2 regions of the Paenibacillus sp. FSL H3-0310 genome follow, and region 2 is predicted to be linked to the other one. Evidence: riboswitches for the same ligand, from Rfam matches in the RefSeq annotation. Region 2 holds a riboswitch; the other holds the start of a gene.
What was found. Region 2 has a riboswitch for S-adenosylmethionine ahead of metA (homoserine O-acetyltransferase MetA). Riboswitches for the same ligand answer to the same signal wherever they lie in the genome.
Positions count from the first base shown of each region.

Region 1 (12,299 bases), on a different contig from region 2:
TTCATGGAACATAAAGGAGAATATCCGGGGCTTGAGATTGTCGAGGAGAGCATTCGTCATTACGATAAAGATACGGTTGCTGTACAGACGATTGGTTATATCAAACCCTTCAAATCCGCGAACAGTCTTAATATTTATAAAAACATTCTAAGTGCTATGAAAAACAATCCGGAGCCAGGGCTAACGTATAAGGATGATGAATTTGTTGGATTCGATGGGCTGGAGCTGAAATATCAGCGTGAGCTTCGCGGGCAAAACGGCTATCAGGAAATTTCCGTCAATCCACAGAATATGGCGGAGAAAATTGAGCGTGTCGTTCCGCCTGTCAAAGGAAATGACATCTGGACAACGATTAATAAGAACGTTCAGATGAAGACAGAACAGGCGATAACAGATCAGCTCAAATGGTTGCACTCTAATACCGTACAAGGCAGAACGCATCCGAATGCTTTAACGGGATATGCAGTAGCGATGGAAGTAGATACTGGCAATATTGTTGCTATGGCGAGTATGCCTGACTATGATACGAATGTTTGGACAACGGGTTCTTTATCTGCAGATGTCTGGAACAGTATTATGGATAACTATCAGAACGGCACGATAACTCCTATTTCTTCAGGAACCTCAGGGAATGGACTAAGATCTGTATTGCTTCTAGGTTCAACGATTAAACCTTTGAGTGTACTCGTGGGCCTGAATGAAGGGTTGTTTTCAACTTCATCGTATTATCAGGATAAAGGTTTTGCGACTTTTGGTAAGTCTGGGCATGAAACGAAGGTAAGAAACTCTTCTAACCACGTATATGGTTCTTTGGATCCTGCTAGAGCCATTGAGAAATCCTCGAATGCATTTATGGTCGATATGGTCGGTAAAAGATTGTATGACAAATATAAAAGCAAGGGGATAGACATCTGGGATGTCTATATGAAAGAGTTCGGCCTTGGTGTATCTACGGGAATTGACCTGCCAAATGAATTCTTGGGTCAAAGAAACTATACCAATATAGAAGCTGCTGGTAGTGCGCAGTCCGCACTGGTCTATGCCTCTTTCGGACAACAAGGAAGTTATACAGTAATGCAGCTTGCGCAGTATGTTACAACACTTGCTAATGAAGGACAGCGGATTAAACCTCAATTGGTTAGCAAGATTACTGATGCAGATGGAAATATAGTCAAAGAGTTTAAACGTGAGGTGCTCGATGAAGTAACAAACTTCGATAAGTCCTACTGGAATGAAATTAAGCAGGGGATGCGAAGTGAAGTTAGTGCTTTTTCTGATTTCCCTTATGACTTTGCCCGTAAGACGGGAACCTCTCAGCAAGTAGCTAAGGGTGAAATTCGCGATAATGGGGTATTTATTGCATATGCTCCACGTAATAATCCTAAGTTGGCTGTGGCGGTTGTAATCCCTGAAGGTGGTTTTGGTTCACAAAGTGCGGCACCAGTCGCACGTAAAATATTTGATGCCTATGATTGGGAATATGGCCTTGATGGAGTTCCAAAGAAAAGTCTCCAGTCTGGCAATAATACTAATGATAATGCGAAGGAGGGAGAGACTACAGGTACCGAGTAACTCTGACCCTATGGCTAAGATTTAAAAAATAAACAGCTTCTCAATAGAGAGCATACAAGAATGGAGGGGTGGCAAATGATTGCCAAATACCGCCTGCTTGCATTGGATATGGATGGAACCCTACTGAATGATGAACAGATAATTACACCCACAACGGTGGAATGGATTCAAAAGGCGGTCAACGCAGGCGTTCATGTCTGTCTGTCGACAGGCCGGGCATTTGTAAGTGCCTTACCCTATGCAGAGCAGCTAGGTTTAGAGACACCGATGATCACTGTGAACGGCAGTGAGGTGTGGAGAGCGCCACATGAAGTATACCGGAGATCGCTAATGGATCCCAAGCTGGTACAAGAAATGTATGATCTTGCAAAAGCAGATGACATCTGGTTCTGGGCTTATTCTCTGGACGAAGTTCTTAAACAGGATAACTGGGATGGGGATGTAACGGGTAGAGAATGGCTTAAATTCGGTTATCACACTGAAGATGATGAGCTTCGTCATAAGCTGTTGCTTCGTCTTCAGGATATGGGTGGACTGGAGATTACGAACTCTTCTCCACACAATCTGGAGATTAATCCTCTAGGCGTGAATAAGGCAGCAGGAATAAAGGAAGTCTGCAAGCTGCTGGGAATAGAAATGTCGCAAGTTGTAGCTGTGGGCGACAGCCTTAACGATCTGGCGGCGATCCAGCAGGCTGGGCTTGGGGTTGCCATGGGCAACGCGCAAAAGACGGTTAAACAAGAGGCTGATGTTGTGGTGGCGACCAATAATCAAGACGGGATTGCCGAGGTCATCCAAAAGTATATCTTTACCGAAGCTGCAGCCTCTGTAGGCAGCAAATAATAAAAGCAGTACTGCGAAGTGAATCCATGGAGCATTATGCTAGTAGGAGGTTAAGGAATTGACGATCCTGGGTTGGATTCTTATTATTGTTTTGTTTGCTGTAGGATTGGCAGGGGCTGTGTATCCCATACTGCCGGGTGCGTTAGCGATCTATCTTGCCTTTTTTGTATACGGCTGGTTCTTTTCTTTTGAGCCCTTTGGGGTTTGGTTCTGGATTATTCAAACACTGATCGTTGTAGTTCTTTTTGTTGCTGATTATGTTGTAGGAGCGTGGGGTGTCAAAAAATTTGGCGGTTCACGTTCATCGATTATCGGGAGCACGATCGGGCTGATCTTGGGACCTTTTGTTATTCCAGCTTTTGGTCTTATCATTGGACCATTTCTAGGGGCTTTTATTGGAGAACTGATCGTGGGATCTTCCCCGTCTAAAGCTGCTAAGGTAAGTGTTGGCTCCATACTCGGCTTATTTAGCAGCACCTTGGTCAAAATCGTGTTGCAGGTAATTATGGTCGTCCTCTTTTTTATATGGGTCGCCCGGTTTTAATTTAACAGTGAAGAAGGGGAAAGAGTTTGTCCAAGAAAGAGTCTTTTGTTAAAGGCACGCTTATCCTTGCTGCTGCAGCTTTGGTGGCAAGGGTACTCGGGCTTGTCCAGCGGGTGCCGCTGGAGCATTTATTTAATGATGTTGGTAATGCTTCATTTACACAGGCAAACACAGTTTATTTAATGTTATTACCGCTGGCTACAGCAGGGATTCCAAGTACATTAAGTAAAATGGTATCTGAGCGTTATGCACTGAATAGACCAAATGAAGCTCAGCAGGTGTATCGGGCGGCATTAATCTTTGGTGTTGTAGTTGGCGTAATTATGAGCGCATTGTTATACATAGGTGCTCCTTATTATGCAGAATATGCAAAAGTTCCTGAAAGTACTTTGGCGATCCGGGCCATAGCTCCGGCACTCCTACTCTTCCCTTCTATTGCAATGATGCGTGGTTACTTTCAAGGGCGGAATAATATGATGGCTGGTGGCATCTCTCAAATTGTGGAGCAGATCGCGAGGGTATCTACAGCTGTTCTTCTGGCATTTGTATTGTTACAAAAAGGGTACGACAACACTTGGATGGCTGCTGGAGCATCATTCGGTAGTGTATTTGGTAGTGTTGGTGCTTTTGGTGTAATGCTCTATTACGCTATGAAATTACGGCGTAGTGAGGGGCAAACTGCGTTATACGAAACGAATGAAGCGAAGCTTCCTCTATTTGGAATTTATAAGGATATATTTAAATTATCCATTCCTATCGTTCTATCTTCAGTTACGGTTCCAGTAGTGAACTTTATTGATACATCTTTAATTGTACCGTTACTGAGTGGACAAGTTGGTGTAGCTGATGCCACACGTGCTTTGGGTATTTTCGGGAGTCGGGCACAGAGTGTCGCCGGGATTCCGCCGGTTCTTTCTATAGCACTGAGCACTTCACTAATACCAATTATTTCAGCTGCATATGCCCGTCGGGATGAAAAACATCTAAAAGGGCAAGTGACGTTAGCGCTTCGTATCTCTATTTTAACAGGAGCACCGATTGTTCTATCACTCGTAGTTGCTGCATATTCAGTTAATGGCCTCTTATTCAGTAGTTTAGATGGCAGTGGTATCGTAGCCATGCTTACTTTAGGAACGATCTTTCAGATTACGATGATGACAACGAACTCTATTTTGTTAGGTATGGGCAAATCGCGAATTTCCATGTATTATGTGTTAGCGGGTATTATTGTAAAATTAGTGGCAAGCTTATTACTTAGTAAGGTATTTGGCATCTACGGAATTATCGGTGCAACAGCACTTTGTTTCGTGGTCATTACTTTGCTTAACTTACGGATGCTGAAATCGATTGTGCCATTTGAAATTATGGGCAAACGTTGGGGCGGTTTCGCGATTGCGGTACTTGTGTCCGGCGGGATTGGTTATGGCTTGAATGAAGCTGGGATTCTGTTAACGGATCTGATGCCTGCACGTTTGGCGTTTCTGATCACTTGTCTTGTTGTAGGGGCAGCCGTTGTTGTTATTTATCTAGTACTGCTTATTGTGCTGGGTGTGCTGACTAAACAGGAAATCTCCAGTTATCCGCGGGCGTTGCAAAAATTATTGAATCCGCTGATGAAGTTACAGCCTGCACGTGTTCGTATGAGAGAATAGGTTTGACTTCTACACTGCATTTTGCTTCACTTAAAGAGTAGAAAATAGACAGATATTGAAGAAGGGACTGAGTAAATCATGGACAAAATTAGTTCTCCTGCTGAATTTCAGGTAGCCATTCAATCACCTCGATTAACAGTGGCCATCTTCAAGGCTGACTGGTGCTCGGATTGTAAATTTATCGATCCTTTTATCCCAGAGGTAGAGCAGGCTTATGCAGACCGCCTTACACTGGTTGAGGTAGATGTTGATGCCGTGGGCGATGTTAGCCAAGAACAAAATATTATGGGTATTCCAAGCTTCGTCGCATATTCGGATGGACGGGAATTGGTTAGATTCGTTAATAAATTGCGCAAATCCCGTGAAGAGATTGAGAATTTCCTTGATAAAGCGGTCCAAGTGCATCAAAGCCTTCAAAAGTAATTCCTAAGGAACCACCGCTTTCGCCTGTTTGTGCAAAAGCGGTGGTTTTTTGAAATATAAGTCTGGCTGCTTCTCCATTACTAAAAACTGCGGGTGATATTTTTGACGACAAATCAGTTGAAATGGCTTAGTTATCTTACTTGCCTTATCATGTTCCTCGCTGTACTCGGAGGAGCGGTAGTGACGAAGACTGGATCGGGCTTGGAATGCGGAAATGAATGGCCGCTCTGTCATGGAAAATTAATTCCGGCTTATACTATAGGCTCGATGATTGAATACACCCATCGCTTGTTTAGCGGTTTGGCAGGGTTATTCTCACTTGCCTCGATGTTTGCTTTTTGGCGTTATGCCCGTACTCGGCGCGATTTGCTGGGATATGCATTTATGACCTTAGTATTCGTCATCGTTCAAGGTGGTATGGGAGCGCTTGCAGTAATTAAATCCCAATCCGCTGCTGTAATGGCGTTGCATATGGGTTTTTCTTTGATCGCCTTTTCGAGCGCTATGATGTTGGCTCTTGGAACCAAGAGATGGCATGAAGCACGTGAATATGATCATAAGCTGGAGGCTCAAAAGAAGCCCGTAAGTAAGGCTTTTCGCAATTTAACCTGTTTTACTGCCATCTATTCTTATATTGTCGTGTATATTGGAGCCTTTGTAAGTCATACGGATTCACAAGGCGGGTGTTCGGGTTGGCCGCTTTGTAATGGAGAATGGGTTCCGGAGCTTTCCGGAGGTGTAGGTGTTGTTTTTACGCATCGGATTGCGGCTTTAATCTTATTCATGCTTACTGCGCTGCTTGGGCATTTAGCATTTTGGAAACATAAGGATTATCCAGAGCTTAGAGCGCTGGGTGTAGCTGCAGTGCTGTTATGCTTGATGCAGGTATTTAGTGGGGCGGCTGTGGTTTACACTCTAGATAATGAAAGGCTGTACATATTTGCCACTTTGGCTCATATTTTACTGATTGCCAGTTTGTTTGGTGTCTTATGTTATATGAGTGTAAGAGTCTGGCAGCTAAATCGCGCGAGTAGTGTCGTGTCTGGAAAAAATGTAACGAGCCCAATGATTCCACCGCCTTGGTAGAACATTCCCTCCGTGGATAGAGGTGCTTCACCCGCGGAATAATAAAGTGGAAATCGGTATATCGTGGAGCTGATTGGCCGATGCTTACGTCGCGAGTTTTGTACGAAGCAGTCCATGGAAGCAGACGCTGAACAAAACTTTAGGAGGACTGGGATATGCTGCGGGTATTACTTGGAGAGCCGCCTCGAAAGAACAGCGGTGTGTTGGCTGATGCGATGGAGAATATGGCCACTTTTGCAGCATTGCTGCGCAAGGAAATGAGTGCCCATGAGGATAATGACCATGAATACCGCAAGCTGGAGATTTGGACACGTGGGCTGATTTCCTCTCTGGATGAACTGGAGCAAAGTTGGTTCGCGGCCGCTTTTTACCGGAAATTAGTGATTGCGGGTTATATGGATGATATGACACCGGTGGAACAGGGCGATTATGCACGTTATGTTTATTTTTATAAAGATGGCTTTATCCGGGTTTTCTCTCTTCTGGACAAGCTTGGGACGGTACTGAATCATTTTTATGATCTCAAAACATCCAAATTAAAAACGCACTTTTCTTATTTTACAGTGCTGCGTCAGCTTCAATTATTGAATGTGCATCCTGCATTAGCGGATCAACTGGAAGAGATTAAGAACTCCTACCGCGATCCATTGGAGAATTTACGCAAGCGCAGAAATGCTGAAATTCATTATATGAATTCCGAAATGCAGGATGATTTGTGGCAGCGGCACCAAGGTCTGCATGACAAAATTCAGCTCGAGGATCTGGATAGCCATCTTGAGGATTTAAAACAATCGCTCGAAATGAACTGTAAGACATTAATCGCGGCATTCAGCTACAGCAATGAACAGCTGCTTAAGGAAATAAGCAAGGCAAAGAGCATAAAATCGTAATCGTTCAATATATTTCCTTTTGACAAAAATAGATAAACTCACTATACTTATGCTTGCATTAAAGTATGTACGATTTCAGAAAAAATATAATTTCATAACTTTATCTTATCGAGAGCGGCGGAGGGATAGGCCCGATGAAGCCCGGCAACCGATTTGTATCCAGCGCGGGAAGCGTTGTACAAATGTCATGGTGCTAATTCCTACAATGGCGCAGGTTGCGGTCGTTGGCAGATGAGAAGGCATTGTCTTAATAAACCCACAGAGCCTCTTGCGATCTGCATCGATCGTTGGAGGTTTTTTTGTATAGAATAAGTGAAGTATAAAGGGGGGGCGACGAGAGTTGATTAATCTAAAAGGGATAACAAAGGTTTATGGAAAAGGGAGTAATGCGGCAACAGCACTTTCTGGATTGAATCTGTCCATCGAGAAAGGTGAAATATTCGGAGTCATCGGCCACTCTGGAGCCGGGAAAAGTACATTGATCCGTTGCATTAATCTGTTGGAACGTCCGACAGAAGGAGAGGTCTGGGTAGACGGTGTTGAGCTAACCAGTCTTAACCAAGGTCAGCTGCAGGAACAGCGGCGCAAGATTGGGATGATTTTTCAACATTTCAATTTGCTGTCTTCGGCGACCGTATACGATAATATTGCCTTTCCACTGCGCCTTGCAGGTACATCTAGAACAGCTATTGATACAAAAGTCAAAGACCTGCTCGCTCTAGTTGGGCTTGAAGAACATAAAGATAAGTTTCCTTCTCAGTTATCTGGAGGACAAAAGCAGCGGGTCGGCATCGCCCGGGCACTAGCCAGTGACCCTGATGTGCTGCTGTGTGACGAGGCCACTTCTGCGCTTGATCCCCAGACAACGGATTCCATTCTTAAGCTGCTGCTCGATATTAATAAAAGATTCCATTTGACCATTGTGCTGATCACACATGAAATGCATGTAATCCAGAGCATCTGCGACCGTGTCGCGGTCATTCATGGTGGTGGGATTGTTGAGCAAGGCAAAGTTACAGAGGTATTTCTCAAGCCGCAGCATGAGGTTACACGCGATTTCATTCGCAGTGAGACACAGAATGAAGGACCTCTTCGAGTGGCGCTTGATGCTGCTGCCGGGGATAACTCTAAAGCTGTCAAAATTACTTTTTTCGGAGAAAAAACTTACGGCTCGGCACTATCCGATGTCGTGCGTGATACGGGTGTAAGCTTTGCAATCTTACATGGTACCATCTCAACGATTAAAGATGTGCCTTATGGACAGATGATTGTGCGGTTCGAAGGGCCAGCTGAGGCGATTGCTGTAACGATCTCCAGACTAATTGCTCAAGGCCTTGATGTGGAGGTGATTTCGTAATGAATTTTGCAGATCTAAATTGGCAAGAAATGATGGATGCTACGGTTGCTACTATAAAAATGATATTTTTTTCCGGATTGTTCACAATTATTCTTGGTTTACCACTCGGAATTCTATTGTATTTATGGGGAAAATCGAATAGTATAGTAATCAGAGTAACTTACTCGGTCTTATCATTACTTGTAAATATCCTACGTTCCGTACCCTTTATCATTTTGATGGTGGCTCTAATTCCTTTCAGCAAAGCTGTTGTTGGAACCTCCATTGGTGTACTCGGTACGATTCCACCTCTGGTGATTGGTGCAGCTCCATTTTTTGCCCGCTTGGTAGAGACGTCGTTAAGAGAGGTAGACCGCGGAGTCATCGAAGCCGCACAAGGTATGGGAGCATCGACGAACCAAATCGTTATGCGTGTTCTTTTGCCAGAAGCTCGTCCAGGTCTGCTCGCTGGAGTTACGATCACACTGGTTACACTGGTCTCCTATACAGCAATGGCTGGTATGGTTGGGGGCGGCGGATTAGGTGACTTGGCGATTCGTTACGGCTACCACCGCTATGAGACGGAGATTATGATTGTTTCTATAGTATTTATTGTCGTACTGGTGCAATTGCTACAAATGGCCGGTGACCGACTCGTAAAACATTACACACGGAAATAAGGTACATCCATATATATCCTTATTCAATACAAAATATAGATTAGAGGGGGATTTACAATGAAAAAAGTACTACTTACATTTTTTAGCCTGACACTGGTTGCGGTGCTTGCGGCTTGCGGTAACAACAATGCATCTAATAATGCTGGGAGCTCGGCTGCTACAACAGCACCAAACGCAGAAGCAACAAGTGAACCTACTAAAGATCCAGTGAAATTGGTTATTGGTGCCTCACCTGTTCCTCATGCTGAAATTTTGAAGGCTATTGCTCCATTGCTTGAAAAAGATGGAATTACACTTGAAATCAAAGAATTCACTGACTATATTCAACCTAACGTGCAGCTTGATGAGAAGGAGTTAGATGCTAACTTTTTCCAACACCAACCGTATCTGGATGACCAAAACAAAAATAATAAAACCGACCTGGTCTCTGTTACATCCGTTCACGTTGAACCTTTTGGAGCTTATTCCAAAAAAATCAAATCGATCGATGAGTTGGCTGATGGTGCAAAAGTTGCCATTCCGAACGATGCTACTAACGGTGGCCGTGCACTAATCCTACTTGCAAAAAATGGTCTGATTACCTTGAAAGATGATACAAACATTGCTGCAACAAAAGCAGATATCACTGAAAACAAGAAAAATCTCGACATCATTGAGTTGGAAGCTGCTATGCTCCCACGTCAACTGGATGAGGTAGACCTTGCTTTGATCAACACGAACTTTGCACTAGACGCTGGTCTTGTGCCAACTAAAGATGCATTGTTCATCGAGGGTGTAGATTCCCCTTATGCTAACATTTTGGTAACCCGTCAAGACAATAAAGATTCCGAAGCCATCAAAAAGCTGGTTGCTGCCCTGAATTCTCCAGAAGCTAAAGCTTTCATTGAAGAAAAGTACGAAGGTGCGATCATTCCAGCGTTTTAAGGAATGAAGCTAAATTCGTCTATAGTCATAACAAGAACCCGCAGCCAAGTTGGCTTGCGGGTTTTATGTTCTAAGGTTGTGAGAGAATGTTAAATCCTCTATAATAAGAAAATCCCGATCTCCTATACAGGAGAATCGGGAGGGTTATTGAACGGGATTTAGAATACTTGAACTACTTCTTCAACGCCTTCTACTTCTTCAAGGAGGGCGCGTTCAATCCCGGCTTTCAAGGTGATCGTGGAGCTTGGGCAGCTGCCGCAGGCACCCATAAGTTTCAACTTAACGATGCCGTCTTCCACATCGACCAGTTCTACGTCACCGCCATCGCGCTGCAGGAACGGACGAAGCTTATCCAGCACTTCTAGTACTTCATCATACATTTCGGTGCTTTGTGCATTCTCACTCATTTCTCAATCACTCCTTTCGTAAGTTCATTATAGTACAAAAAGTTAAAAAATAAAATGGTTAGGCGGAATAGGGAGATCATCATGAGACCAATTATTGAATTTTGTTCCAGCAACATGGGTCACGGAACAGACAAGCTAATGCATAAGCTGGAGGAAAATCCAGATTATGATGTCATTGAATACGGATGTCTGAACAATTGTGGAGAGTGTTATTTAATGCCTTTCGCCATGGTTGAAGGTGACATTATTGCAGCAGAAACTGTTGCAGAGCTAGAAGAGAAAATTGAGGCCAAGATCAAAGAGCTTGAGGCTTGGTTTAATATAGATCTTGACTAAATTTCTCGAGAAAAAAAGAGGGAGCACTCCATAATCTAAATTATGGAGTGCTCCCTCTTTTTGGAACCTTACTTGAACAAAATCCACCAATTTGATCGATTAGGCAACATATTGGAGAGTGCAGGGGCTACCGTGAAGGTGCCACCGGACTCAGGCGACCTTATATTGAGTGTTTTCCTACATTTGGATTGCTATCGGACCCCATAGTCACTATTCACCTGAAAAACAGCATAAATGAACCTCATTATAAGCAATAACTTCACTGGAGTCCGAAACTCTCCTTCAAAGGCTGAAAATTTGCAAATAAGGTCATCTGAGTCCGAAGGGTATACGCACCAATAACGTAAGGAAGCTACTCTCGTGTTTATCTGAGAGTAGCTTCCTTTAATACTTATGAACCAATCATAGGCTTATCCTAAAGTGCGTTTCGACATCCAGAGCACTCCGCTCTTGAGGATGCGGGGAACCCGTCCTTTGACGGAGCGTTGTCCCATAAGTCCGAATCCTGCTTTTTTTCCTAGTGACCCTAAAGTACCCTTCAGGCGAATAGGATGAAGCTTAGGAGTCTCACCGCGCCAGGTCGCTTGGATAACCTGAGCTACCTGCTCACCCTGTGCTCCAGCGGCTTGTGCGCTTGGTGCGAATGGCAGACTGGCACAGTCACCAATCACATATACCTCCGGATAATCCGGTATACGATAATACTCATCCAGCATAATCCGTCCACCGCGGTCCTTCGACACATTCAAATCTTGAACTACTTTTACAGGTTGAATCCCTGCGGTCCATACTGTCACATCTGAAAGGATTTCCTCGGTACCGTTAAAAATCGAATCCTTCTCTACATGAGATACAGAGATTCGTCCCAGCGTTTGCACCTGATGGTGATGAAACCATTCCTCTACGTACTGTGACAGCTTTGCCGGAAAGGCAGACAAAACACGTTCACCGCGATCCAGAATAGCGATGTTAAGGTCTGGACGGCTTTCCCGAAGCTCTGCGGCTAATTCAACACCGCTCAATCCTCCACCTACAATGTTTATCGTTCCGTAAGGCTTCACATCATTTAAACGGCGGTAGGTTTCCCGAGTACCAGCAAAGGTCTGGATGCTGCAGGTATATTGATCAGCACCAGGGATGTTGTGGTAATTGTCGGTACAGCCAAGAGCAATGGCTAGGAGATCATAAGATACAATCTCACCGGACTCCATACTGACTATTTTGCTCTCCAAATCAATGGAACTCACTTCACCGTACCGGACAGTAAGCCGGGGGTGAACCGGAAAATGAATGCGCAGGTGATAATCAGTTACGGTACCTGCGGCGAGCGCATAATATTCCGTTTTGATTCCTTGATAAGGCATTCGGTCAATTAAGATAATTTCAACATCATGAGGAAGATGATTATTGAGTAATTCTTGAATTAAGGCTAGGCCGCCGTAGCCACCGCCAAGAACGAGTATTGTTCTCATGCTGACCGAACTTCCTTTCCAATATGGGATAACAAATCTCAGGTAGTCTTCTTATTCGTATACCTTAACTTCATTATAGAAAGTGTCACGTTCGACAGGAATTCGTCCAGCACCTTTCACTAGCCAGATCAATT
Region 1 covers NZ_JBBODC010000001.1:467,500-479,798, forward strand. The annotation lists gene MHH63_RS02235 (peptidoglycan D,D-transpeptidase FtsI family protein) at 1-1,572, shown strand, start outside; gene MHH63_RS02240 (Cof-type HAD-IIB family hydrolase) at 1,648-2,415, shown strand; gene MHH63_RS02245 (DUF456 domain-containing protein) at 2,474-2,959, shown strand; gene MHH63_RS02250 (putative polysaccharide biosynthesis protein) at 2,986-4,611, shown strand; gene MHH63_RS02255 (thioredoxin family protein) at 4,690-5,034, shown strand; gene MHH63_RS02260 (COX15/CtaA family protein) at 5,152-6,120, shown strand; gene MHH63_RS02265 (Cthe_2314 family HEPN domain-containing protein) at 6,276-7,010, shown strand; SAM riboswitch class I at 7,113-7,248, shown strand; gene MHH63_RS02270 (methionine ABC transporter ATP-binding protein) at 7,351-8,367, shown strand; gene MHH63_RS02275 (methionine ABC transporter permease) at 8,397-9,026, shown strand; gene MHH63_RS02280 (MetQ/NlpA family ABC transporter substrate-binding protein) at 9,084-9,950, shown strand; gene MHH63_RS02285 (NifU family protein) at 10,109-10,357, opposite strand; gene MHH63_RS02290 (YuzB family protein) at 10,439-10,693, shown strand; gene MHH63_RS02295 (NAD(P)/FAD-dependent oxidoreductase) at 11,104-12,165, opposite strand; gene mqnE (aminofutalosine synthase MqnE) at 12,217-12,299, opposite strand, start outside.
Region 1: another riboswitch for S-adenosylmethionine. It lies ahead of MHH63_RS02270 (methionine ABC transporter ATP-binding protein); the one in region 2 lies ahead of metA (homoserine O-acetyltransferase MetA).

Region 2 (12,299 bases):
AGCGATAAACGGAAAAACTGCAGGTTTAAGATACACTGTTACAAAATATCGAGAGATTGAATCTAAAATTGTTGCTGCTGCCCGTGCAAGTACTACCACAATACACCTGAACTAATTATATCAGGAAATAGAAAGATAAATTTGAGAGGAGCAATTATATGAAAAAAATAATTAGTTCGCTGCTTTTATTACTAATGGTATCCCTGATGACTTCTGCATTTTCAGGTTTTGCAGCAAGTCTTCCATTGAGAGTAGTAGTAAATGGAGAAAAAGTTATTTTTCCAGACGCCCAGCCTTTTATCGATGCGCAGCAAAGGGTACAGCTACCCGTGCGTTTTATAAGTGAAGCGCTTGGAGCTAAGGTGTTATGGGACAGTAAGGCTAAAAAGGCAACAATCTCGCTTGAAGGCAAAACAATGGGTGTCTATATCGGGAAAAAGAGTTATGAGCTCAATGGAAAAACAAAACAAATGGACACGGCTGCATTGTTCAAACAGTCAAGAACTTTTGTCCCACTTCGATTTGTATATGAAGGACTCGGTGTAAACGTGAAATGGGATGATGCTGTGAAGACGGTCTACATCACTACTCCTTCAGGTGAAATAGCTACCTCTGATAAGCCTGCTACGGGAGAATCAACGAATGGAGCCAAGACGGTAACGATTCATGGGTTTGAAATCCCGTATACCCATCTGGGGGCCAATCTAGAGTCGACTTATATTACCGATTCACAGCTGACAGTATACAACAATGATGATCGGAAAGCAGGTCAGTATCTTTTTCAAATTACAATTACATTTACTAATATAGGCTCTGACCCTGCACTGGAGGCGAAGGAAGCGGAGAATATTCTTAGACAAAACATTGAGGGCGATGTCGTAGATTCGATTATGAAGTATGTTAGAACAAAAACAAAAAGAATGGATGAGCTAGATTATAAAGTCTTCCAAAGCAAAGATTATAAAATTGATGTAGACTCTCCTGGTATGGGGGATATAGGAATCGCAGTATGGCCGAAGTAGGAGAGGTGAAGGTATGAAAAAATCGATATGGCTTAGTATAGTGACAATATTCTTATTCCAATCTATAGCTTCTTCAGTTTTCTCTGAAGAGTCAGTGAATGATACTTCTAACAATCTTCCAAAAACAGCGACAGCTGTTATCGAGAAGATCAATAAAGATATGGCGGAGCTCTATAAAAAATCTAATTATTACACAATGGAGACTAATAAAGGAAAGTTAAGAGAGGATTTGTTACAAAACCAGATAAAATCTAACAATAGTAATTTTGAGATTGTCTATGGTGGAAATCATGAATGGCTTGAGCATAGCAATATGTTTGCTTTTTCCGGGTATTCGATTGATGGGGACTCGGTCTCAACTGAGGGAGCTCCATGGTATGCTGGATGGAGCGGGATTCAAATTCAGAATTTTAATATGATTAAGGAACCTTGGAAGGACTCTGGCGTAAAATCAAGCTACAAAATTAGAAAAAATGATTTTGATGCATTTGTAGGTAGGGATATTGAGTATCTAGTGAATTCCGGCGGGACTTTTGAGCAGGCTATTCTTACTGGACTAAACCTGAGCTATGCCGGTAAGAAATATGAACGGTTCATCTATAACAATCAAGACAAGGAGTATAAAGACAGGGTTGTATACACTCAGAATACTACACCGTCTAAGGGAGGGCGATGGATAGATTATGTTCACGTCCTGCAACCGCCTACCTATCTGTCTTGGGGATCAGGGAGGATTTACATCCAAGGTTCTAACGGAAATATTACTTACTTAGGCATTCCTATCGCACCGTTTATTTTGCAGGTAAATGATTTATCCCCTCATTTCGAAACTTTGCCAACCGGCGCGGTAGCTGGACAAGAGGTAACCGTTGGAATCAGACTCAGATCCAGCTTCGCCACCCAGAAAACAACAGATTACGCTTGGAAGATCACGAGTAACGGAAAGGAAATCCCTGTAAGATACCATGGTCATGCGTCAACGTTAGCAGGTGAAATTATGCTTGCGGCTAATACGGCTGACAATATTCTTTTCGCGACATTTACAATGCCTGATGAGGACGTATACATCCAGTTTAATCTGAACAGGCTGAAGTCACCTAATGAAGTCTTTTACGGAAATAATGAGATTTACGGATGGATTAAGAAGGTCAACTCGATGCCAACAACTAAAGGCTCCTTCGATCTGGATTATAATGTGTTATCGAAAAAAGTGAAATTCGGGTTAGCCGATGGCGCTGCTATAAAGGCTGTTCTACAACCGCAATATTCTGATTTTACTTGGAGTGGGAATGCTACAGGCGCTTTGGAAGTAATCAATAATACGGATACTATCTATCGTTATTTCCGTGTGGAGAATAATCCGCTGGTTAACGATGCCGCCAGTACTATAGTTAGACAACCTGACATCATAGCTAGTCTACAGCGCCCTGATTTTGGTGATGATCCTGTTAACGGTAAGTGGTACATTAATCCGGCTCCGTATACACCTAATCAAAAGTCAGGTAATATCAGTTTCCAGGGTACTGTGAGCAGAAATTTCACTCGTAATTATCAGGTGTGCAGCACAACAAAGAACGGGGAAGGTAAAGATGTTGAATCTTGTCAAACATATACGGAGAGCGGCAGCACTTCAGCTCCGTTTACACCAGGTGAGGATGTCAAAACCATTCGGACTTATATTTATAATGGGGCCAAACAAATAGCACCTAAGCTGTACAAGAATTCAATAGACAAGAATAAAGCGGATTCTTTGATTCGAAAGCTCTTCTGGACAAGTGAGCCTTACAATTATAATGTAATCCGCTGGATGGCTCATGAAGATGAGAATAAGAACTTACAGGATTGGACGAAAGTAAAGGGGCAATTCGAGCGAATCTTCACACAACAGGCAAGCGGAGACATCGGCTGGAAGGTAGAGAATAGCATGGCTCAAGCTTATAAGAAAGCCAGAGCTACCGCTAAAAAGATGCTTAACGACAAATCTAATTATGATACCGCCGTGTTTGCGACGGATAAGCAACTTCAAGGGTATGATTATCCGATTAAATCCGGATATTATTTTAATCCTGTTGGAACGTATACCTTTACACTGGAGACAGTTACGTTTAAAGATACGGATAAAGACACGAAGGACCATAAGGATCTTGTTGAGGAACTTACGAATTCTTTCCGATATGAAACTGATCTTATGTATATCAATAATGATAAAGTTGCGGTCAATCTGCGGAATGAACCACTGAGCAAAAACGGGAATAACTTTGCAAGAAAGCCAGCAGCTTTATCCGTAGAGGATAACACCGGAGTGAATGATGCAAAGTTGCTGACGGTGGAGAACAGCTTTACTAAAGATGTGGAAGAGATCCCATATTCACAAGAAAGAGAAAGTGATAAAGGCACCCATGAATTCTGGAAGAATATATTAGAGGGTTACTCACAGTCTAGTACACTGGGAAGCTTCAACAATTTCAAATACCGTGAATATGTGGGCTTGAATCAGAATATGTACAAGATCACGGAAAAGTCTACGGTGACGATTACGATTAATAAGGACCATATTCCTGTCTATACTACAGCTGAAATGCCAGATGGGAAGTACTATGTTAAGGCTTGGCTGGCAGATGTGGAGCTCTCCAAGAGTACCAACGCGTACAAATCACTGGGCAAGCTTGTCGGCATTAAGCCGCTGGATCAAATTGAGGTTACGGTAAAAGGCTCTATGTTTGATGACTTAAATAATTAAACATCAATAGTCTCCCTTCATGCAAAAAAGCATGAAGGGAGTTTTATTATTGTGATAGCGCTTCATCCAACGTATAATAAGGGCTGTTGATTGTTTTATTTTATATTAATTTTTATTTTCAAACTGGATGGCGGATTATTGCTTAATGGAGAAGGGAGATAGTTGCTATGAAGTTATTGGGAGCGATTGAAGCAGGCGGAACGAAGTTTGTATGCGGAATTGGTTATGAGGACGGTACCATTCTGGACCGAGTTAGCTTTCCGACAACAACACCGGAAGAAACGATGGGACTCGTAATCGACTATTTTAATGGGAAGAATGTAGAAGCTTTTGGTATTGGATCGTTTGGACCGATTGATCCCGTGCTGGACAGCCCTACTTATGGTTACATAACAACGACACCAAAACCTCACTGGGGACAATATAATTTGGTAGGTACAATGGCTGAGCAATTTAACGTGCCGATCGGTTTTGATACGGATGTGAATGGTGCAGCGCTTGCGGAAAGTAAATGGGGAGCGGCTAAAGGTCTGGACAGCTGCCTTTATATTACGGTTGGGACAGGCATTGGAGCGGGAGCAGTAGTTGGAGGTCAGATGGTGCATGGATTGTCTCATCCTGAGATGGGACATATTCTAGTTCGCAGACATCCAGAGGACACGTTTGAGGGCTACTGCCCTTATCATGGCGATTGCCTTGAAGGGTTAGCCGCAGGTCCGGGGATTGGCAAACGCTGGGGACAACCAGCAGGCGAGCTGCCTGTTGACCATCCAGCTTGGGATATGGAAGCTCATTATCTTGCACATGCACTTATGAATTACGTGTTGATTCTGTCTCCCGAAAAAATCGTAATGGGCGGTGGTGTCATGAAGCAAAGCCACTTGTTCCCGCTAATTCGTACCAAGCTGCAGGAGCTGCTGAAGGGTTATGTTCAGCATCCAGCGCTAAATACCGACATCGATAATTATGTTGTGCCACCGCAGCTTGGAGATAACGCAGGACTTGCAGGTGCGATTGGACTGGCAACTTTAGCTTTGGCAAGAAACTAGTATAAAAAGATATTGACTGTTAGGAAATATATGGTATTGTAGGATCTAACAGTATAGCATTTAATGAGGGAGCACCTCTTTCACGTTTATCGTGAGAGTGGTGCTTTTTTGCGTTTTCCGAGTCTGACAGTGTGGCATTCACATCAGCGAATAAGTAGCTCAGACCGGTAGGTATAGTGCTTGCTGAAGACTAGAAAGGCAGGGATGAATATGCAAATTGTATTTATGAATCGCTTATCCAGAATATCTGGGGTGGATCAAGAGGTGTTCGCTCAGCTATGGATTGGAGAGGAAGAAGGAGTGTGGAGTCTGGGCTGGCGTGATTTTTCAGGCGGTGAGGAAACACAGGAGCATTTGTGGTACGCGGGTGGTTCATGGAATGAAATGCTTTGTGTTTACAGGCATGAGCTGGCGGTGAAGATGGGGGATGGCTATCGGCCGTTGATTGATGGCGTATTTCATGAAGAAGACGGCCTTACCGGGCGTAATCAGGAGCAGCTAAGGCTGCAATATTACAGTGAATATAATGGGAACGAAGCTATTTATGAGGAGTTATGTGCTTGGCGCCGCAGCCGAGCTTCTAGTGAACGGAAAGCCCCTTACATTCTTGCCAGCAATCGTTTGTTACGTTTGATAAGCACTTTCTTGCCGCATACACCAGAGGAGCTGCTGCAGATCCCTGGTGTAGGGGAAGGAAAGGTAGCCCAATATGGCACGGATTGGTTGGCTATAACCTCTACGGCTGCAAGGGAACACTCCTTTCCTTTGAATTGGGTACACCAAGAAATTGAGGAGGATTCTTTTGTATCCTGGCTCTATAAACAGAAAGAGGTCAAATATAAGAAACAGCTAGAAAGACTGCGATTACGGCGAATTCTGCTGCAAGGGATCGAGAATGGGTTAGGGTTAGAACAGCTTAAGGTGAACAGTGGAGTGAACCGTCGCGAACTGATTGAAGCGGTAGAGGGGCTGGAAAGAGAAGGTTATTGCGTGGAGAAACTGATCGAGGTAGAACTGAAAAATGTGCCGCAGAATGAGCAGGAGGCGATATGGAATGCCTATGCAGAGGTAGGAGATCTTTTTCTAAAGCCAGTGCTGCATAAGGTGTATGGGGAGGATTTTTCAGCAGCAGAAGGGCTGGATAGCTATTATGAACGTCTGCGGCTGATCCGCATTCATTTCCGGCGGGAGCAAGCTGCTAAAGTGGGCATGGCGACCAGTTTCTAGTAGCTTTTTATCATATCAAAAAGACGAAGGCTTCCTTACACCAAAGGGTTAAAGGGCCTTCGTCTTGCCTATTCGTCCGTTTATTTTCATAGCCATTCTTTCTTGCGGAATACATACAGCATCCCACAGCCTAACGTCAACATTAGACCTATAACGGCAAAATAACCGTATTTCGTATGCAATTCCGGCATATGATCAAAGTTCATCCCATAGATTCCGGTAATTACGGTCAAAGGCATGAATATCGTTGTAATCGCGGTAAATACTCTCATAATTTCATTGGCGCGGTTGGCGATACTGGATTGGTAGGCCTCACGTAAGTTGCCCATGAGATCGCGGTACGTCTCAAAGGTTTCGGATATTTTAACTGCATTTTCATAAATGTCGCTAAAGTATTTCTGCAGCTGATCATCAATCAGACGGAGGTCTTTTTTATTCAGGGTATTGATAACCTCTTTCTGTGGTCCCAGCATCTTCTTTAACCATAAGATCTCACTTCGCAGACCGATAATCTCACTCAGATGAGATTTCTTGGTATGCATTAGGATATCCTCTTCAAGCTTCTCAATCCGGGCTTCAATTCGGTCACCTACGGAGAAATAATTATCTACGACAAGGTCGATAAGCAGGTAAAGGAATTGGTCGGGTTCGCTAACCTCTTGTTCCCATAACATGGGCTTCAGGACGCGTAGCTCGTGAATCTTTTGTTTCGTTACAGTAATAATATAATGTCTTCCCAAGAATATATTGAGCGCCCGCAGGAAGATTTCCTCATCATCAAAGCGGATGCTGTTTACAACAATAAAGTAATGACTTTCGTATATTTCGATCTTTGGACGTTGATCCTCTTCACTAAGGCAATCCTCAACAGCGAGATCATGCAGGTTGAACAGGGGCTGAAGCAGCTCCAAATCCTCCACATCTGCATCAATCCAATAGAACCCTTCTGTTGGGGGTGTCAATGTTTCATCAATTTCATCAATAGGTGTAAAAACCCCTGCATTCACCAGCCGGATTTTCATCTGATTCCACTCCTTCTATCCCCGGGTCTTCACCAGGGACTGCTAATTAAGCACAGAGAAAAAATCAGCTTGGCCGGCGTTACAATCAATACAAGAGGCCGAATGACGATTCGAGGGCATGAAGAAGAACTGCTCCCGCCGCCGGCAAGCTGATGATTATCCTGTGTGGTTGCTCATTCTGTACACTTAATTGCGAGCTCGGGTCGCCTTCCATTCTTCTTCTCACCTCTTCTTTTCGTTCAGGTATGAAATACTTGTCTAGTATAACAACGGAGTATGCCTCTTTCAAGCAAATTTATTGTTACTTTGAGGCTACTTCAGCATTGTATGGACTTGACGAAAAGGAGGTTCATGATTTAAAGTAAATTTTAAAGAAATTTAATTGAATACAGCTAAATCTTATCAAGAGCAGGTGGAGGGACTAGCCCTATGAAACCCGGCAACCGGCGTGTGAACGCACGGTGCTAATTCTTGCGGAACTTTGCTGACGACTAAACCTCGTCCAAAAGTTTCTGGCAGATGAGAGAGGCGCATATGACTGTAGATATGACCTTTCTCGTTTTCCGAGAAAGGTCTTTTTATTGTTCAGAAAGCCGCGATGTGACAACATAACCTAAATACAGTTAAGGAGTGGAAAGACAATGCCAATTAAAATTCCCGACAGTTTACCAGCAAAAGAAATACTATCCGGTGAAAATATTTTTGTGATGGATGATAGTTTGGCTTTCCATCAGGATATCCGTCCACTAAGGATTGCTATTCTGAATCTCATGCCGACTAAAGAAACGACGGAGACTCAATTGCTGCGTTTAATAGGAAATTCACCGCTACAAGTTGACGTTACCTTGCTGCATCCACGCTCACATACTTCTAAGAATACTTCTGCTGAGCATTTGAGAAGCTTTTACAAAACTTTTGACGAGATCAGCCACCGCCGTTTGGATGGTCTTATTGTTACAGGAGCACCCGTAGAGCAAATGGAGTTTGAGGAAGTATCCTATTGGGAAGAGCTAAAAGAGATTTTTGAATGGAGCAAGGATAACGTGACCTCGACCATGCATATCTGTTGGGCGGCACAGGCAGGGTTGTATCATCATTTTGGTGTTCGTAAAGTGGCTTTGCCTGAAAAATGTTTTGGAGTATTCTCCCATACGATTAACCAAAATAACATTAAATTGCTGCGCGGCTTTGACGAGGTATTCCATGTACCGCATTCCCGTCATACCGATGTCTCCCGCGAAGATATTGAGAGCAATCCAGATCTGCAGATTCTGGCGGAATCCGAAGAAGCTGGTATGTATCTAGTAGCTACGACCGACGGCAAACAAATATTTGTGACCGGACATTCCGAATACGATCCATTATCCTTGAAATGGGAATATGATCGTGATTTGGAGAGGGGCATGGAGATGGCCTTGCCGAAACACTATTTCCCTAAAGATGATCCAGAACAAACACCTCCTGCAGTGTGGCGTGCACATGCCAACTTATTATTCTCTAATTGGCTCAATTACTATGTATATCAAGAGACACCTTACGATATCGACCCGATTGTTTATTAAGATCAGCGCTACATTACAATTTAGGAGGCATTTATCATGGACGACAAACTTAGGATTGAAAGCAGACTGGCACAAATAGGTTCACAAGAAGATCCGGCTACCGGAGCCATTAATTTCCCTATCTATAATGCTACGGCATTCCGTCACCCGAAGCTTGGGCAGAGCACAGGTTTCGATTATAGCCGTACCAAAAGTCCAACCCGTTCCGTACTAGAGAATGCGGCTGCGGAATTGGAGTCTGGTGATGCAGGTTTTGCCTGTAGTTCTGGGATGGCAGCTATTCAAACCATATTTACCCTGTTTGGGCAAGGCGATCACTTGATCGTTTCGCTGGATCTTTACGGCGGGACCTATCGTTTGTTGGAACGAATTATGTCCAAGTTTGGAATCACTGCTTCCTATGTAGATACGAATGATTTGGATGCGCTTGAGGCTTCACGTCTTCCAAATACGAAGGCGATATTTATTGAAACGCCAACGAATCCTTTGATGATGGTTACGGATATTGCAGCCGTTGCTACTTGGGCCCGTCATCATGGGCTGCTCACAATTGTAGACAATACACTGCTGACTCCATTTTTCCAGCGTCCTCTGGAATTAGGTGCGGACATTGTAGTCCATAGTGCTACCAAATATTTGGGCGGACACAATGATGTACTTGCGGGTCTTATTGTATCTAAAGGAGCTGAATTATCCGCTGAAATAGCGATTCTACATAACTCTATTGGCGCTGTGCTTGGGCCAACAGACAGTTATCAGCTGATGAGAGGCATGAAGACACTGGCCCTGCGTATGGAACGGCACGAGAGCAATGCGCTAGCAATTGCCCGCTATCTACAAGAGCATCCGGCGATTGCGGAAGTGTTCCATCCAGGCCTGCCGGATCATCCGGGATATGAAATCCAGAATCGCCAGTCCTCGGGCAATACCGGAATTTTTTCTTTCAAATTAAAAGATGCCAGATACGTAGAACCTCTGCTTCGTCATATCCGGCTTATTGCCTTCGCGGAGAGCCTCGGCGGGGTTGAATCGCTAATGACCTATCCTGCAGTACAGACGCATGCGGATATTCCTGTGGAAATTCGGAATGCGGTGGGTGTAGATGATCGATTGCTGCGCTTCTCGGTCGGTATTGAACATGCGGAGGATCTAATTGCTGATCTTGGTCAAGCTTTAGAGGCTGCGCGAGCGGAAATCGAAACGAAGTAAAAGTAACGGCAACCCAGATCGGCACCGAATGCTGGGAAATATCGAGGATCTATCTCACCGTTGATTTAGAGCTGGTGTTGGACGCAGGATGAAATAGAGCTGTCTCATAAGCCGGGAATTGGCTGCTGGGATAGCTCTTCTTTTTGGACTTTTTGCTATTGGACACAGCTGACCTTAGACACAGCATTATTACACATTTGGAATGTTAACGGACTCCACAGCAGCTATTGCGCTAAAAACCAGCCTTCATGAGTCTCTTGTCAAGGAATAGCGTCGCTGGAGTCCAGAACTATGCTCCAAAGGCTAAATACTAACTAATAACGTCATCTGTGTCCGGCAGCCTCAAGGAATTTTGATTCACCGGGTGCAGGCAGCAATGTAAGGACTCTTTCTGCTGGATGGTATCTTGCTAAGAAAGTAAAAAGTTTTTCAAGCTGTTCAGATTGTGATACGATGAGGAAATGAACTGTTCATTTATTAAAATATAAGGTATAAGTTACATACTATACTTTATCCTTATGTTACTACGAGAAACGGTTGTTATCTCTAAAGGACGACAACGTTATTTTTCTTGTGATTTTGTGAATCTACCATATCCCTAAGGGTTTAAAAGGAGGATGCGAACGATGAGTACGATAGATCTTATTTTGGATAAAGCCCTGCGGGGTGACCGTCTCCAATTGGAAGATACCATCCGACTATTCGAGAGCAACGAAATTGAGAAAATGGGTGCTGCTGCAAACACTATTATGGAACGCTGGCATCCGGACCCGTTAGCCACATTTGTAATTGGCCGTAATATTAACTATACGAATGTATGTGATGTGTACTGCCGTTTTTGTGCTTTTTACCGCAGACCAGGCTCGGATGAAGGCTATGTGCTGCCAGATGAAACGATTTATCAAAAAATTGCTGAAACGATTGCTGTTAATGGTACAGAAATTCTTATGCAAGGTGGAACTAATCCTAACCTTCCATTTAGCTACTATACAGATATACTGCGCGGAATTAAGCAACGTTTCCCTGAGATTACAATGCACTCCTTCTCTCCTGCTGAGATTATGAAGATGAAAGAAGTATCAGGATTACCACTGGAACAAGTGGTTCGTGAAATTCATGCTGCGGGTCTGGATTCCTTGCCAGGCGGAGGCGCAGAAATTCTTGATGACCGTACACGCCGCAAAATCAGCCGGCTAAAAGGCTCGTGGCGCGAGTGGATGGATGTAATGCAGACAGCACATAAAGTGGGTATGAATACAACAGCAACAATGGTGATTGGGCTTGGAGAAAGTATGGAAGAACGAGCTTTGCACTTACTACGTGTACGTGAGGCTCAGGATGAGTGTATTGCCAACAAATATGATTCTGAAGGTTTCTTGGCCTTTATCTCATGGACATTCCAGCCGGACAATACCAACCTGAAGCTGGACAGACAAACGCCTGAGGAATATCTGAAGACGGTAGCGATCAGCCGCCTTGTGTTGGATAATATTAAGAACTTCCAATCTTCTTGGGTCACTATGGGGCCAGAGGTCGGCAAGCTCTCCTTGCAATATGGCTGCAACGATTTCGGCAGCACAATGATTGAAGAGAACGTAGTATCTTCGGCGGGTGCGACTTATAAGGTAAACATCGAGTCGATTACTCAGCTGATTCGCGAAGCAGGCAAAGTTCCAGCGCAGCGGAATACACGTTATGATATTCTGCGGGTGTTCGATGATCCTAATGCGAAGATTGATAATGATTTTGTAATGCAGAACTAATATATATTAATTATTAATCAACGCTTGATGCTTGTTAATCCTTAAGTGGATTACTGAGCATCAAGCGTTTTTTTTGTAAGGTTAGGATTACGATCATTAGCAAGCCTTATTGCAGAACACATCTGAATCTTCGCTTGTTATATCATCCGCTAGGCGTACGGACCCAGTGGACCTTAATTGCAAATTCAGCGCTTCTTGAGTCGGGGTTCGGACCCCAGCGACGCTATTCCTTGAAAAGAGCCCCATATAGGCTGGTTTTTAGTGCAATAGCGACTGTGGGGTCCGATAGCATAGGGAAAATCGGAAAATGTGGCGTATAAGAGCATCAGTGTCCGATAGAGCTGATGTATACGAACAATATGAACTAATGTTAACTACACAAACGAGGGTTGGTGTGGAGTACGCCTTTTAACGAAGCTTTATATAAATGTGAACATAAAAATATTTTTTTATTTCTTTTTACCCATTCACATTATTATCCAAAAGTGATATCATAATCATATCAAAAGAATATCTAGTGGGGGTGCTTTTATGAAAGAGAAAACGCTTCGTCCTGTCAGTGGATTTTGGGTTCTCGCCTTAATTGCAGTTTGTTTAGCTGGGGGAATTTATGGTGCGGTTCAAGAGTATGTCGCAGTGCCAGTCATTCTGTTCGTTGTAGCTGGGGTATTATGTACAAGTGTTACGGTTGTGCAGCCCAATAAG
Region 2 covers NZ_JBBODC010000003.1:550,776-563,074, forward strand. The annotation lists gene MHH63_RS28360 (Mbeg1-like protein) at 1-115, shown strand, start outside; gene MHH63_RS28365 (copper amine oxidase N-terminal domain-containing protein) at 159-1,022, shown strand; gene MHH63_RS28370 (hypothetical protein) at 1,036-3,762, shown strand; gene MHH63_RS28375 (ROK family protein) at 3,930-4,811, shown strand; gene MHH63_RS28380 (HRDC domain-containing protein) at 5,022-6,038, shown strand; gene corA (magnesium/cobalt transporter CorA) at 6,125-7,060, opposite strand; SAM riboswitch class I at 7,457-7,586, shown strand; gene metA (homoserine O-acetyltransferase MetA) at 7,702-8,622, shown strand; gene MHH63_RS28395 (PLP-dependent transferase) at 8,659-9,831, shown strand; gene mqnC (cyclic dehypoxanthinyl futalosine synthase) at 10,458-11,594, shown strand; gene MHH63_RS28405 (SPFH domain-containing protein) at 12,126-12,299, shown strand, end outside.